One region of the Streptomyces sp. NBC_00448 genome, then DNA from elsewhere that is predicted to be linked to it. Evidence: riboswitches for the same ligand, from Rfam matches in the RefSeq annotation. Region 1 holds a riboswitch; the other holds the start of a gene.
What was found. A riboswitch is a leader RNA that binds a small molecule or an ion and turns the genes downstream of it on or off. The one in region 1 is predicted to bind glycine.
Positions count from the first base shown of each region.

Region 2: linked by a shared signal. The riboswitch ahead of gcvT (glycine cleavage system aminomethyltransferase GcvT) and the one ahead of gcvP (aminomethyl-transferring glycine dehydrogenase) in region 1 are both predicted to bind glycine.

Region 1 is NZ_CP107913.1:8,833,556-8,836,955, forward strand. Features, by position in the region: gene OG370_RS38005 (DNA polymerase IV) at 1-1,000, shown strand, start outside; gene OG370_RS38010 (PRC-barrel domain-containing protein) at 922-1,293, opposite strand; glycine riboswitch at 1,441-1,552, shown strand; glycine riboswitch at 1,553-1,679, shown strand; gene gcvP (aminomethyl-transferring glycine dehydrogenase) at 1,738-3,400, shown strand, end outside.
Region 2 is NZ_CP107913.1:7,006,520-7,009,919, reverse strand. Features, by position in the region: gene OG370_RS30300 (enhanced serine sensitivity protein SseB C-terminal domain-containing protein) at 1-340, opposite strand, end outside; gene OG370_RS30295 (enhanced serine sensitivity protein SseB) at 614-1,384, opposite strand; glycine riboswitch at 1,518-1,636, shown strand; gene gcvT (glycine cleavage system aminomethyltransferase GcvT) at 1,827-2,942, shown strand; gene gcvH (glycine cleavage system protein GcvH) at 3,111-3,400, shown strand, end outside.

The sequences.
Region 1 (3,400 bases):
GGGGGTCGGACCCGCCACGGCCGAGCATCTGCGCAGGGCCGGCATCCTCACCGTCGCCGAGATCGCCCAGGCCGGAGAGGGGGAACTGGTCCGGCTGCTCGGCAAGGCGCATGGCGCGGGCCTGCATGCGATGGCCGCCGGTGTCGACAACCGCCCGGTGGTCGCCGACCGCGACGTCAAGTCCATCTCGGTCGAGGACACCTTCGACAGCGACCTGACCGACCGCGCCCATGTGCGGTACGAGATCGACCGGCTCGCCGAGCGCTGCGTGCAGCGGCTGCGCGGCGCGGGCCGCTCCGGGCGCACCGTCGTGGTGAAGGTCCGGCGGTATGACTTCTCCACGCTCACCCGCTCCGAGACGCTGCGCGCGCCCACCGACGACCCAGCCGTGGTGCGCGAGACCGCCCGCCGGCTCGCCGAGGCCGTCGACACCACCGGTGGCGTGCGGCTGCTCGGGGTGGGCGTCGCCGGGCTCGCCGACTTCACGCAGGAGGACCTGTTCGCCCAGGCCGCGGGCGAGCGGGCGCTGAACGGCGACTCGGCGGAGGACGACGCCCCGCCGCCGCTGCCCAGCAGCCCCCCGCCGGCCCCCGAGCGGGCGAACCGCTGGCTGCCGGGCCACGACGTCACCCACGCCACGTACGGCGCCGGGTGGGTGCAGGGCAGCGGGGTCGGCCGGGTGACCGTGCGCTTCGAGGTGCCCTCGGACGCCGTGCCGGGCCGGGTGCGCACCTTCCCCGTGGATGATCCGGAACTCAGTTCCAGCGATCCGCTGCCCCTGGCCGCCCAGCGGATGCCCGTGGACCCGGGCGACCCGCCGCCGTCCGGTCCGCCCGCAGGTTCGGAGGACACGGGTCCGCCGGCAGACCCGCCAGCGGTCCCGCCCGTGGACGCGGGCAGCGACCCGCCCGCCGATCCGGCTCAGTCGTCGTCGGCCAGCTCGCCGAAGTCCCCGGAAGGCGCCGGCTCCGCCCCCGACCGCGGCACGTCCATTCCGTAGTGGTGGTAGAGCTGCAACTCCTGCTCGGGCGAGAGGTGCCGGCCCACGCCGAAGTCCGGCGCGTCCTTGATCAGCGCCTTCTCGTACGGCACCCGCAGTTTGTCGCCGTCCAGTTCGCTCGGGCCGAGCGGCACGAAGGCGTCCCGGGTGAACAGGCCGGTGCGCAGCGCCGCCCATTCCGGCGTGCCGGTCGCGTCGTCGAGGTAGACCTCGTCCACCGTGCCGATCCTCGTCCCGTCACGGTCGAAGGCGCGGCGGCCGATCAGGCTGCGCGGATCGATGTCGGTCTGCACGGTCCCTCCAACGAGTCCAACCAACCCCAGGCCCGCCGTCGTACGACGGCTGCCGACTCCTACCCAAAGCCACAACAGGGGCGGTGTCGACTCGGCACCTGTTCCGATCCGTGTTCGGATCACGCTGGTAGGCTGGCAGAAGGCCGTTGACCCCGTGCGGGAGAGTCCTCCAAGAACCCGCCTGGTGGCGGGTGGCGGAAGGCGCCGAAGGAGCAAATCCTCCCCGGAATCTCTCAGGCATCCGTACCGCTCGGGTGAGGTCACTCTGGAAAGCAGGACCTGTCCCGGAAGCAGCGCGGCCGCCGGGCGCGTCCTCACCGACGGTGAAAGCCGCCCTGTGGGCCGGGGCGGTGAAGCTCTCAGGTTCTGATGACAGAGGGGGAGGCCGTACGGGTGCCTTGGCGGCACCCCCGAAGGTCGTTGCAGACCAGGAGGCCCCCGAAGATGAGTGACCGCCGCAATTCCCTCGCCGAGCTGGAAGCCGGCCGGCCGTTCGCCCGCCGCCACATCGGCCCCGACGCCGAGGCGCAGGCCAAGATGCTCGCCCAGGTCGGCTACGGCTCGCTGGACGAACTGACGGGCGCCGCCGTACCCGAGACCATCAAGAGCACCGAAGCGCTCGGTCTGCCCGCCGCCGTCACGGAGGCCGAGGCGCTCGCCGAGCTGCGCGCGCTCGCCGACCGCAACCAGGTGCTCACGCCGATGATCGGCCTGGGCTACCACGGCACCTTCACCCCGCCGGTCATCCTGCGCAACGTGCTGGAGAACCCGGCCTGGTACACCGCCTACACCCCGTACCAGCCGGAGATCTCGCAGGGCCGGCTCGAAGCGCTGCTGAACTTCCAGACCGTCGTCGCCGACCTCACCGGCCTGCCCACCTCCGGGGCATCCCTGCTGGACGAGGGCACCGCGGCCGCCGAGGCGATGGCGCTGTCCCGCCGGGTCGGCAAGGTCAAGAACGGCGTCTTCCTGGTCGACGCCGACACCTTCCCGCAGACCCTCGCGGTGATCCGGACCCGCGCCGAACCGACCGGCGTCGAGGTCGTCACCGCCGACCTGTCGGCCGGCATCCCCGCCGACGTCGCCGAGCGCGGCGTCACCGGCGTGCTGCTGCAGTACCCCGGCGCCTCGGGCGCCGTCCGCGACCTGCGGCCGGTCATCGAGCAGGCGCATGACCTCGGCGCGATCGTCACCGTGGCCGCCGACCTGCTCGCGCTCACCCTGCTCACCTCGCCCGGCGACCTCGGCGCGGACATCGCGGTCGGCACCACCCAGCGGTTCGGCGTCCCGATGGCCTTCGGCGGCCCGCACGCCGGCTACATGGCCGTCCGCGACTCCTACGCCCGCAACCTGCCCGGCCGGCTCGTCGGCGTCTCGGTCGACGCCGACGGCGACACCGCCTTCCGGCTGGCGCTCCAGACCCGCGAGCAGCACATCCGCCGGGAGAAGGCCACCAGCAACATCTGCACCGCCCAGGTGCTGCTCGCCGTGATGGCCGGCATGTACGCCGTCTACCACGGGCCCGACGGGCTGGCCGCCATCGCGCGCCGCACCCACCGCTACGCCGCGGTGCTCGCCGCGGGCCTGCGCGCGGCCGGCGTCGAGCTCGTCGAGGACGCGTACTTCGACACGCTGACCGCCCACGTGCCCGGCCGGGCCGCCGACGTCGTGGCCGCCGCGCGCGCCGCCGGCGTCAACCTGCGGCTGACCGACGCCGACCACGTCGGCATCGCCTGCGACGAGACCACCGACCGCGCCGCGCTCAGCTCGGTGCTCGCCGCCTTCGGCGCCACCGGCGACATCGACGCGCTCGACGCCGCCGCCCCCGACGCGCTGCCCGATGCCCTGCTGCGCACCGACGACTACCTCACCCACCCGGTCTTCCACCAGCACCGCAGCGAGACCTCGATGCTGCGCTACCTGCGCCGGCTCGCCGACCGCGACTACGCCCTGGACCGCGGCATGATCCCGCTGGGCTCGTGCACCATGAAGCTCAACGCGACCACCGAGATGGAGCCGGTCACCTGGCCGGAGTTCGGCGCCCTGCACCCCTTCGCGCCCGCCGACCAGGCCGAGGGCTACCTCAGCCTGATCCACGGCCTGGAGG
Region 2 (3,400 bases), 1.8 Mb from region 1:
CGGCCGCGTGCGGGTTGAGCCACAGCCCGGAGCGGTCCGGGTAGAGGGTCTGCGCGATGTCCCGCCCGGAGACCACCTCGTGGTCGCGGTTCCAGCCGCTGGCGGCCAGCTCACGCGGCGAGGTGAAGCACGGCGCGTAGCCGTACCCGCCGATCTCCATGGTGCCGTACTGCGCGTCGGACGCCCCGGAACTGCCGTGCCACAGCAGCATCCACACCTGGCCCTCGGCGAGTGACGCGAGCAGGTTCTCGTATGCGTCGAACCGGCCGGGAGCCACCTGGAGCAGCATCTGCTCCACATGGCCGGCCTGCGCCGCACCGCCTTGCGCGCCCGCGATCACGTGGGACCGCCCCTTTCCCCTCGTTTCGTTCTGCTCTTCGCACGACATCAAACCAGGTCGAGTGTGCCCAGCGGTATGGCGACCGACTCAAGCGGAACCGGCTATAGACCAGGTATACGACCGTTGAACGGGCGCGAGGCGGCCGGACCCGCCCGCCACACGACCGCGGCCAAGATCACCGCCGGGCCGCGGCCCGATCACCGCCCGACCACCGCCGGGCCGCAGCCGGTTCGCGGCTCGCCCGCGGACTCGCCCGCGAACTCGGTCGCGGACTCAGTCGCGGGCGAAGAACGGCCGCACCGTCTCCAGCAGCCAGTCGCCCACCGGGTCCTGCGCCACGTCCAGCAGGATCAGGTGCACCGGCCACGGCGGCGGGGCCACGCCCATCGCCCGGCCGAGCGCGTCCATCGCGGCGGCCCGGTCGTCCTCCTGCCAGCGGTCGAGTTCCACACCGATGAACAGGGCGGGCGGCTCCTCCTCCACGGCGGCCAGCGCCCGCCGGCCGGAGAGCAGCACCGGGGTGACCGCGAACTCGCCGGCCGCGGCGGCCAGGAAGTCCACCGGTTCCTCGTCGTGGCCCGGCTCCCACAGCCGCACCCGGGCACCGGGGGGCGCGTCCGCGCCGCGTACCCCGGAGAACTGCGGCGCGCGCTCGCCCGGCACCGGCCGGCACAGCTGGGCCACCGCGGCCGGCGGCAGCGGCACGCCGACCGCCCCGCCGGGGTTGACCGCGATGCCGACCAGCGGCGGCAGCCCGCGGGCGAACTCGTGCACCGGCGCGACCGTGCAGGACATGCCGTCCGCGGCCTGCCGGAACTGCTGCTCGGAGCTGAAGACCGGTACGTAGGGCGCGCCGCCGAGCACGACGGTCGGCAGGTCGAGGCCGGCCGCGTCCGGCGAGCCGCCGTTCGGCAGCGGCACCCACACCTGGGAGCGGCCGAGCACCTCCAGCAGCCGGGGTGTGGCCGACGGATTGCCGAGGCTGGCCCCCAGCACCTCTTCCAGCTCGTTCGCCGGCCATATGTACGGTGCCGGATTCTCCATGTCCACCCTTGTCCGCCCGTGTACCGCGTCTGTAGCGTTGTGCAGCGTCGTGCCCGGGAAACCCTAACCGCTGCCGGGGGCCGGGGACCCTGGGCATGCAATGATGAAGACCACAACTTGCATACCGGCCGTTCGAGGCCGCGCGGGAGAGCCCCGGACCTGTGCACGCGACCAGTTCGCGGGCGCCGGGACGGGCGCCGAAGGAGCAAGTCCTCCCTTGAATCTCTCAGGCACAGATACCGCGCGGGCGAGGCAGATCTGAAAAGCGGCGGAGCCGTCGGCGCACCCTCGGGTGTGCGGTCCCGCCCACCCAAGGTGCAAACCGCGGCCCGCGCGAGCGGGGTTCACGGTGAACCTCTCAGGTTCCGATGACAGATGGGGAGTGTCCATCCGTCATCTCTCCTTCCTCTTCACCGAGACCGAGCCTGGGAGCCTGTCACCGATGAGCGAACCCCGTCACACCGCGCTCGACGCCCTGCACCGCGCCCTCGGCGCGACCATGACCGACTTCGCCGGCTGGGACATGCCGCTGCGGTACGCCAGCGAGCGCGAGGAGCACCAGGCGGTCCGCACCCGGGCCGGTCTCTTCGACCTGTCGCACATGGGCGAGATCACCGTGACCGGCCCGCAGGCGGGCGAGGCGCTGGACCACGCCCTGGTCGGCCACCTGTCCGCGCTGGCGGTGGGCCGGGCCCGCTACACGATGATCTGCGCGCCCGACGGCGGCATCCTCGACGACCTGATCGTGTACCGGCTCGGCGAGCAGGAGTTCATGATCGTCGCCAACGCGTCCAACGCGCAGACCGTGCTCGACGCGGTGGCGCTGCGCGCGGCGGAGTACGACGCGCAGGTCCGCGACGACCGCGACGCGTACGCGCTGCTGGCCGTCCAGGGCCCGCAGGCCCCGGCGATCATGAAGGCGGTGACCGACGCCGACCTGGACGGGCTGAAGTACTACGCCGGGCTGCCCGGCACCGTCGCCGGGGTGGACGCGCTGATCGCCCGCACCGGCTACACCGGGGAGGACGGCTTCGAGCTGTTCGTCGCGCCGGCCGACGCCGAGCGGCTGTGGCGGGCGCTGACCGATGCTGGCGAGTCGGCCGGCCTGGTGCCGTGCGGGCTGTCCTGCCGGGACACGCTCCGCCTGGAGGCGGGCATGCCGCTGTACGGGCACGAGCTGACCGCCTCGGTCACGCCGTTCGACGCCGGGCTCGGCCGGGTGGTCAAGTTCGACAAGCCCGGGGACTTCGTCGGGCGCGCCGCGCTGGGCGCCGCCGCCGAACGGGCCAAGGACCTGCCACCGCGCAAGCTCGTCGGGCTGGTCGCGCAGGGCCGCCGGGTGCCGCGGGCCGGCTACCCGGTCACCGACGCCTCGGGCGCGGTGATCGGCGAGGTCACCTCGGGCGCCCCGTCGCCGACCCTCGGCAAGCCGATCGCGATCGCGTACGTGGACGCGGCGCACGCGGCGCCCGGCACGCCGGGGGTCGCGGTGGACATCCGCGGCTCGCGGGAGCCGTACGACGTCGTGGCGCTGCCGTTCTACCGGCGCGAGCGCTGAGCGGACCGAGCCCGCTCCCCCGTCGCCCCACCCGGCGCCGGTTCCGCGACTCGCACCGCACCGCACCTCGCCGTTTCCCCGTTCTTCCCCCTCGCCCCCCTTTCCCTCAGCTTTCCGTTTGCCGTGCCGCACCCGCGAGCACCCCTGTCGATCCGGGAGAATTCAGCCATGAGCATCAACCCTGAGCAGCTTCGTTACAGCAAGGAGCACGAGTGGCTCTCCGCCCCCGCCGACGGCGCGGCCACGGTGGGCATCACCTCGCACGCCGCCGACGCGCTCGGCGACGTGGTCTTCGTCCAGCTCCCCGAGGTGGGCGCGACGGTGACCGCGGGTGAGACCTGCGGCGAGCTGGAGTCCACCAAGTCCGTCAGCGACCTGTACTCGCCGGTCGGCGGCGAGGTCACCGAGGTGAACCAGGACGTCGTCGAGGACCCGTCGCTGGTGAACACCGCGCCCTT